Regions from separate parts of the Fictibacillus sp. B-59209 genome, predicted to be linked through region 3. Evidence: riboswitches for the same ligand, from Rfam matches in the RefSeq annotation. Region 3 holds a riboswitch; each other region holds the start of a gene.
The links. A riboswitch is a leader RNA that binds a small molecule or an ion and turns the genes downstream of it on or off. The one in region 3 is predicted to bind S-adenosylmethionine.
Positions count from the first base shown of each region.

Region 1: another riboswitch for S-adenosylmethionine. It lies ahead of P4361_RS06190 (MetQ/NlpA family ABC transporter substrate-binding protein); the one in region 3 lies ahead of P4361_RS19915 (ABC transporter ATP-binding protein).
Region 2: another riboswitch for S-adenosylmethionine. It lies ahead of P4361_RS09270 (methionine biosynthesis PLP-dependent protein); the one in region 3 lies ahead of P4361_RS19915 (ABC transporter ATP-binding protein).
Region 4: another riboswitch for S-adenosylmethionine. It lies ahead of P4361_RS16915 (homoserine dehydrogenase); the one in region 3 lies ahead of P4361_RS19915 (ABC transporter ATP-binding protein).

Region 1 is NZ_JARMMC010000008.1:171,339-173,539, reverse strand. Features, by position in the region: gene P4361_RS06200 (DinB family protein) at 1-269, opposite strand, end outside; gene P4361_RS06195 (hypothetical protein) at 327-515, opposite strand; SAM riboswitch class I at 840-954, shown strand; gene P4361_RS06190 (MetQ/NlpA family ABC transporter substrate-binding protein) at 1,074-1,907, shown strand.
Region 2 is NZ_JARMMC010000014.1:53,199-55,399, forward strand. Features, by position in the region: gene P4361_RS09265 (hypothetical protein) at 84-386, opposite strand; SAM riboswitch class I at 859-974, shown strand; gene P4361_RS09270 (methionine biosynthesis PLP-dependent protein) at 1,049-2,167, shown strand; gene metC (cystathionine beta-lyase) at 2,160-2,201, shown strand, end outside.
Region 3 is NZ_JARMMC010000028.1:23,811-26,011, forward strand. Features, by position in the region: gene P4361_RS19910 (ABC transporter permease) at 1-655, opposite strand, end outside; gene P4361_RS19915 (ABC transporter ATP-binding protein) at 677-1,444, opposite strand; SAM riboswitch class I at 1,741-1,848, opposite strand; gene P4361_RS19920 (VanW family protein) at 2,023-2,201, shown strand, end outside.
Region 4 is NZ_JARMMC010000020.1:96,932-99,132, forward strand. Features, by position in the region: gene P4361_RS16915 (homoserine dehydrogenase) at 1-1,231, opposite strand, end outside; SAM riboswitch class I at 1,339-1,447, opposite strand; SAM riboswitch class I at 1,548-1,657, opposite strand; gene P4361_RS16920 (undecaprenyldiphospho-muramoylpentapeptide beta-N-acetylglucosaminyltransferase) at 1,783-2,201, shown strand, end outside.

The DNA of each region.
Region 1 (2,201 bases), on a different contig from region 3:
AAATGATGAAGAAGCATCTCCTTTATTTCCGCAATGGTCTGGGGGTGATGCTTTTCATAGAACTCCTCCATCTCCTGCTGAGTGGCCCCATTCAAGATCATAAAGTCCGCTTTATAGATCACGGCTAGATGGGCTAACAGTTCCCGTAACGTTCTTTTCTCCGCTCCCAGCGAAAGTTCCAGGTCGCTTTCTTCCATGATTTCTAAAATTTTTAAAATGTAATGGTTGGCTACCTCCAGCTGGTGAAAAATTGGTTTTATTATATTCATGAGGACTCCTTTCTCAGTAAACAAAAAAACCCTCATATAAGGGTTTCATAGTCAAAATTAAACGCCAGTGCGACGGTGCTGGTTGTTGGCCTTTTTCGTCTGCTGGCTTTTCATTTGTTTGGTTGATTTAACCGGGTTTGTAGAAAGCTTTCCGTTAGCCTGCTGCTGCTTTTTTTCAGCCAGCTTTTGCTTGATCGCTTCCTGATAGCTCAGCTTTTTAGGCTGCCCATTATTTTCAGATGACATATTTCGTACCTCCTTATGCCGTGTAGATCATACTTTAATGATATCTTCTTCCACATGTTTTGTCTGCATTTTTTTACAAATAGGGCAACTTAATTGGAGAACATGCCCCAATTTCGCTATGATAGATGGCAGAAACAAGGAAAGGAACGCTGCACATGGTGGATTTTGAATTGGATACAGTGGATTGCGAGAGGTTCGCTTTTTCTTGAAGAGCTCCGACACAAACACCTATAAATATATTTATACAATGGCTCTGTAAGAAAAAAAGGAATTGACATTATTTTGAATCCCTGCCATAATACAAAGTAATTTGATATGAGTACACTCTTATTAAGAGCAGGTGGAGGGAATTAGCCCTATGAAGCCCGGCAACCATTCATGCTGAATCACCAGTATGGAAACGGTGCTAAATCTAACAGCGAAAGCTGAGAGATGAGAGGTCAACGGATTTATTCGGAAGCCCTCTGTCTCTTTTGAGATTGAGGGCTTTTGGTTTAAATCCATGCTCTCAAGACAGTGTAGTACTATCAAAAAATGAAAATGGGGGTTGGGGAATCAATGAAATTAAAAAAATGGGGATTATTATTACTGGGAGTATTGATCGCAGCAGCATTATCGGCATGCGGATCATCTAGCACGAGCGGCGATGGGAAAAAGATAGAAAAATTAACTGTCGGTGCCTCTAATGTACCGCACGCTGTCATTCTAAAAGAAGCGGTTCCTTTGCTGAAGAAAAAAGGAATTGACCTGAAGATCGTCAAATTCCAAGATTACGTTCTGCCAAACAAAGCGCTGGCCAATAAAGAGATCGATGCTAACTACTTCCAGCACATTCCATACCTGGAGCAGCAATTGAAAGAAAATCCAAACTATAAATTCGAAAACGCCGGAGCCATTCACATTGAACCAATGGGCGTTTACTCTAAAAAATACAAATCACTAAAAGATTTGCCGGACGGTGCAAAAGTAATTCTGAGCAATTCAGTAGCTGAGCATGGCCGAATCCTTTCTATCTTTGAAAAAGCAGGATTGATCAAGCTTAAATCAGGCGTCGGGTACAAAGCACAGCTGAAGGACATTGTTGAAAATCCAAAGAAACTTAAATTTAAGGCTGACATCGAGCCAGCTCTTCTTACAAAGGCCTATCAGTACAATGAAGGAGATGCTATCGTCATCAACACGAACTATGCCATCGATGCAGGACTTAATCCAAAGAAAGATTCCATCGCACTAGAAGGGCCTGATTCTCCATTTGCCAACATCATCACTGTCCGCCAAGGAGATAAAGACAAGAAAGCCATTAAAACCCTGGTTGAAGTGCTTCATTCTAAAAAGATCCAAACGTTTATTGAAAAAGAATACAAAGGCGCCGTCCTTCCTGTTTCAAAATAAGTTGAAATAAGAGCCTGGAGAATTTTCTCCTGGCTCTTTTTTGGTATGGGGCATGTGGCGGGATGGTGTGTTTGGCATGTAACATGCTTGATCTGGCACGTAAAGCGAAAAAAGCAGACTGTAAACTCTGAAAAACGGCACGTAAACTCAGCAAAGTGGACAGTAAACCATACAAACCCGCATGTAAACTTAAAAATCAGTATTCAAACACGTTACCTGCACATTAAAAACACAGCATGCTCCTCAAAAAAAATTAAGCTTCCCCTCATCTTCGAGAAAGCTTCTTTTTCATCA
Region 2 (2,201 bases), on a different contig from region 3:
GGCCAACATGCCATCACCAAATTTATGACTTTGGTGATAGCATGTTTCATTTTCTTCGCTTTCATTCAAAACGAAGGGCATTTCTATTTTACAGGTGCAATAAAAAAGGAACAGTATTTTGAATTAATGAACAGTTGATGTAATCGAATATCCAGCTGTTCATCTATAGATTTCGGAATGGTTATCACTCCTTTTTTATTAATCTTTATATATTTGGCTCCCTTTACTTCGTTTATGGTATTGGCCTGAATGATGATTGAGTCGTCTTTTTTACATACAGTGAGGAGGTCATTTTCGGTTATATTAAATTCCTCTCTCCAAACGGCAGGCAGCAAGATGACACGATTTTTACCAGGCATATAGTATTTATCTGTCTCAACTATCAACTGTCAGACTCCCTTAATTAGTAGTTTTTAATAAATATTACCATTCCTAACATTTTTTCAAACTGATAAAAACGTTTCAATTTTACTTAGAAGATTTAGGTTAAAAGCTTTTAATTGCTTAATTTCTGTGCGTAAACCGACTATTTACCTGCGAATATGGTAAATGGAACCAGTGTTTTCTGAAAACCTCTTTAAATACAGGACTAAAATCATCTGGTGTAAATGTAATAAAGGTAGGTGCTGATTGAGAAAAACAAAAAAAGAAAAAAGTATCTCATCGTTTATCAGAAGAGTTAGCCCTTTTACTAAAGTACGTCCCGAGTTTTAACTTTCGAGTACCTTACCAATACAGCCGCCAATGTAATAAAAAGGTTAGTTGAAATTTTAAAAAAGCAATATTTTTTGAAATACCTATTGAAACATTCAGAATATTATTGTAGAGTATAAATTACAATTTGATACGTGATTTGTTTTCTTATCAAGAGAGGTAGAGGGAATGGCCCGATGATACCTCAGCAACCTTCAGCCGCGGATGGCTGAAAAGGTGCTAAATCCATCAAGTTCGTTAATGAACTTGAAAGATAAGAAGAACGACAATTGATATTTCTCAAAAGTCTTCTTCTTAGAAGGCTTTTTTTATTTTATTTATTAGGAGGATCTCCATGTATAAAACGGAAACAAAGCTTGCTCAGATCGGCAACCGAAGTGAAGACCGGACAGGATCAGTTAATCCGCCCGTTTATTTTTCAACCGCTTATCGCCATACCGGGATAGGAGAATCAAGCGGGTATGATTACATACGCACCGGCAATCCGACACGCCAGCTGCTTGAACAGGCGATCGCGGACCTGGAGGGAGCGGACCAAGGCTTTGCTTGCAGTTCGGGAATGGCCGCGATCGCCACCATCCTCTCCCTTTTTCAATCAGGGGATGAATGGATCGTATCCAGCGATTTATACGGCGGTACTTATCGGTTATTGGAAGAAGGCTATAAAAAATGGGGGCTGTCCTGTAAATACGCAGACACGGCGAATCCTCTTGAAATTAAACAGGCGATTACTGCGAATACCAAAGCGATTTTTCTGGAGACCCCGACAAATCCTTTAATGGAAACTTGTGATATCCAGGCGATTGCTTCTATTGGAAAGGAACATGGTCTCCTCGTGATTGTAGACAATACATTCTATACGCCTTTGCTTCAAAAGCCGATAGAACTTGGGGCAGATATCGTCATCCATAGTGCGACAAAATATCTTGGGGGACACAACGATGTACTCGCAGGACTCGTTGCTGCAAAAGGAGAAAAATTATGTGAAGAATTGTCCTATCATCATAATGCTACGGGTGCCGTTTTAAGCCCTTTTGACGCCTGGCTGTTGATGAGAGGCATGAAAACCTTGGCATTAAGGATGAAAAAGCATGAAGAAAACGCAAAGGCGGTCGTCGGTTTTCTCCAAGAACATGAAGCTGTTACGGATGTGCTTTACCCAGGAAAAGGTGGAATGATTTCCTTCCGGCTTCGTAACGAAGAATGGATTCCCTACTTTCTAAAAGGAATTTCACTGATCACATTTGCGGAAAGCTTGGGCGGTGTCGAAAGCTTCGTCACCTATCCGGCCACTCAGACCCATGCCGATATTCCGGATGACATTCGCATCAAGCGAGGGGTGTGCAACCGGCTCCTTCGGCTGTCTGTTGGAATTGAAGATGAAAATGACCTTATAGATGACTTATCGCAAGCACTTCAAATTGTTCAGAATGAGGCAATCCCCCATGAGTGACTATTCCTGTTATAATTTTCAAACCAAATTGCTG
Region 3 (2,201 bases):
GCCACGCCGCACCTAATGACAGCCGTAAACCGAGCAGAATATTTGGTAGTGCAGCAGGGAGAATGAGTTTTGTGATCTGTTTCCATTTGCTGAATTCAAGCACCTTCGCTACATCAAACAGTTTAGAGTCCACACCGCGTATCCCTAGGAACGCATTCACATAAAGCGGAAAGAACGCAGATTTTGAGATCAGCAATATTTTTGACAGCTCGCCAAAGCCAAACCAGAGAATGAATAAAGGAATTACAGCTAACGATGGAATAGTCCGCAGCATCTGAAACGTAGGATCAAGCGATTGCTCTGTTTTGCTCGAGAAACCAACTGCCAGCCCGGCCAGAAGTCCTAGTCCCCCGCCAATTAAAAATCCTGTAAGTGCCCGGAACAAGCTGATTTTAAAATGGGTGAATAATTCCCCGGTACGGATTAAGTCCTTAAATGCGATAAGGATTTCACTCGGCCTTGGCAGCAAGGTGGCAGAAATAAGTCCGTAAGCACCTGACAGTTCCCAAATAATGATGATAAAAACGGGAAATGCCAATCCTCGTGCCCAATGGGATAGAAATGGGTTTTTCCTCTGTTTTTTTGATGCTGTTTCCTTGATGCTTTGTTTTCGTTCTACAGTCGTTCTCGTTAATACCCCAGTCTGATTGCTCATTTTTCCATCTCCTTTATATCGTTATCGGACGGTTGCTGCTCGCTCGCTTTCCTCCACTTTTTCAAATTCACTCAATACCCGCTTTCGTATTTCCTGGAAAGCAAGATCTGTTTTTCTCCGTGGATGAGGCAGTTCAATCGGTATGACCTCCCTGACTGTGCCTGGCCGGGGATTCATGATCACTATAGTGCTGGCGAGATAAATGGCCTCATCGATGTCGTGAGTCACAAATATCATCGTCGTCCGGTTCTTCTGCCAGATATTGAGCAGTACCTCTTGCATATGTGACCGGGTAAAGGCATCTAACGCTCCAAATGGTTCATCTAAGAGAAGAATCTTAGGATTTCTAAGCAGGGCTCTTGCGATGGATACCCGCTGTGCCATTCCTCCCGACAGCTCTTTTGGATAGGCATTTTCAAAGTCCTCCAACCGTACCAGCTTAATCAGCTCGCGAACTTTTTCTTGTGTAGCACTTTCTTTCACAGGCAAGTTGGCCGCGATATTTTTTTCCACGGTCAGCCAGGGAAACAGCCTGGGTTCTTGAAAAATAAACCCTTTATCAATGCTCGGCCCGGATACTTTTTGGTTATCCAGCAATACAGAGCCCTCATGCCTTGTATCCAATCCAGCAATTATTTTTAATAATGTGCTTTTTCCGCAGCCGCTCGGGCCGATCACTGTAATAAATTCTCCTTGATTCACATCGAGATCTATTTGCTCAAGTGCTTTTGTCACGCCTTTTCCTGTTTCAAAACTCCGATTGAGTTTACTAATTTGCAGTAAAGTCATATCATATCTCCCTTCTTCCCTGCGTTTTTGCAAAAAGAAAACAACCGGAAACCTCCTTTTTAAGGAAAGCCTCCGGTTGTCCGGTCGACGAAACGTTTTGAACATTTGCAGCGAATAAAATCCCCCTTTCAAACGGAAACAGTTTATGAAAAAAAGAAAACCAAAAGGCCATGTCTGCTAATGTTGAGACACGGCCTTTGGTTTACCAATCAGCTGCACGATATTTTTTTACTCAATAAAAAACTTCCTCTTACATCTCATGGACGTGTAAGAAGAAGTTAAATAGCGTTCTACTTCTCTTATCGTCCAAGCTGATGCTTGTTGGATTTGGCACAGTTCTCTCGTTAAAGAGTCCGCTGCCGAGGTTTCGCAGGGCCAATTCCCTCCACCTCTCAGAATAAGAAAAAATTTATGGAGTTTTTAATTCATATAATCCTCATCGGATTAATTGTTATTAAAACAGGTATGCAATGGAAAGTCAATAACTTTTTTGAAAAATCTAAATATTATTACGTGAATGCTTACTACATAAATCCAGCCGTCCTTCCTCATACTATCTTTTGGGAGGTTGTTTTGTTATGTTACTTTCATGGTTAACCGGTATTCTTCTGGCCGTACAGCCTGTCTATACGCCTGAGAGTATATCATTGATTCAGCAAGGCCAAACCATCGCAATTATTGATCGAAAAGACTTTATGGTCCCGCTGCCAGGTACGCCTATCATAGACGGTGAAAAATTCGAGTCTTTTGCTGCAAA
Region 4 (2,201 bases), on a different contig from region 3:
TGCCGCTTTTTGACAGACGGACCGGATAGATGCTGTTCACTGGAATAAACTCATCCTCCTCTTCTAGAGGGAGCGGTCCTTCATAAAGCAGGGCAGCAAGGGAAGTATGCTGAAAACGAAGAGAAGTCCGGTCTAAAATGATTCCATGCCTTTCAATTGCTGAAACCCTTTCCTTTGTAAAATCAATTTTTTCACCGACGAGAAGGTAGGTATTCACCTCTTGTTCTTGTTTCTTAGGGCAGAGTTCCGATACAGCCGGTTTGTTTCTATATACTTCCCTAGTTTCATAGATCGATAATAAGTCTTCCACAATGGCACTTGCTGTTGCTTCTGCACCAGCTCCCGGCCCTTGCAAGGTCAAACAGCCGAGAAGGTCTGTCTGAATACGGACGGCATTGTCCACGCCTTCCACACCATACAGCGGATGATCGCTATCCACAAATACAGGCTGTACCTGGAGATCAAGTCTATCGTTTAAAAGAACGAGATGCTTCAGCCGAAGCCCCAGCTGCTCAGCCAGTTGAATCTCCTCAAGAAGCACATTTCCAATCCCCTCCACCTGCACTTCTTCCCAGGATGGCTGCACGCCATAAATCCATTTGCTCAACACCATCGCTTTGTAAAATGCGTCCAAGCCTTCGATGTCATTTGTTGGATCCGGCTCTGCATATCCTTTTTTCTGGGCCAGTTCCAGCGCTTCTTCAAACGAGGAACCTGTCGTTCTCATGTACGAAAGAATGAAGTTGGACGTTCCATTTAAAATGGCTTCTACATGCTGTATCCGATTGATTCTTAAAAGCTCCCTCAATGTTCTCAAAATCGGTATTCCTCCGCCTACGCTCGCTTCATAGACAAAACGGACACCCTTTGCGGCAGCACGCTCTGTTAATTCTTCTCCATGCCGGGCAATCAAATCTTTATTCGCAGAAATCACATGGCATCCCGCTTCAAGTGATTGTATGATGTAAGACCGTGCAGGCTCGATTCCGCCAATCGCCTCAATGACCACATCAGGCACTTCTTCCCCGATCGCCTTCTCGAATTCGGACGTCAACGGTACCCCCTTTACGAAAGGCCTTGCTTTGGAAGAATCCTTAATCAAAATACTGGACAGCTTCAGACGATGACCCAGCAATTCTTCTAAAGCACCTTTTCTATCCATGATGGATGTATATACGCCGGATCCTACAGTCCCCAGCCCCAGCAGTGCTATTTTTAATTCTTTCAACATAATCACTCCTTCTGCAAAAGTAAATTTTTTATTAGTGGATGAATGGTATCTGTATGATGGCAAAAGAAAAAACCTCTTTCTAAAGAAGAGGTCTGCAGTCCGGCCTCCTCTTATCATCCAGGGTTCTTTCCTGCAGGTAGTAGCACCTTTTCAAGTAGAATACTTGAAGGTTGCCGGGCTTCATCGGGCCTTTCCCTCCGCCGCTCTGGATAAGAGTATTATCATGAGATTGAAACATGTTATGTAGCACTTTATTTTTTTAGTACAAAAAACCCCCTTATCACGAAGATAAGAGAGCTGTATGGTTCCGATCCGTCTCTTATCTCCCAAAGTTTTACCTTTGAAGGATTTAGCACCTTTTCAAGTAGAATACTTGAAGGTTGCCGGGCTTCATTGGGCCTTTCCCTCCGCCGCTCTTGATAAGCTTCATTAAATTAGTCTTACTCTATCACGGCAGACAGGAGAGCGTCAACCATTATTCAGATATTTCTGGAATCATTGCAGATTATTTTTGGTATGATAGAAACACATAAATAAAAGGGGTGGAAGGTTTGGGCAAGAAAATCGTATTCACCGGGGGAGGTTCCACCGGGCACGTTTCTGTTAACCTGGCTCTGATTCCTTTGTTCTTAAAAGAAGGCTGGGAAGTCAGCTATATCGGTTCAAAAGGAGGAATTGAACGGCAACTGACAGAAACCATCGAAGGCGTCCGCTATTACAGCATATCTACTGGTAAACTAAGGCGCTATTTTGACTGGAACAATTTTAAAGATCCGTTCCGTGTCATGCAAGGAGCATTTGAAGCATTTCGGCTCATCAAGACCATAAAACCAGACGTGGTCTTTTCAAAGGGTGGTTTCGTCTCCGTTCCCGTAATCCTCGGCAGCCGGATGAACAAGGTGCCAATTGTGACCCATGAATCCGATCTTAGTCCAGGGCTTGCAAACCGTCTTTCACTCCCCTTCGCTAA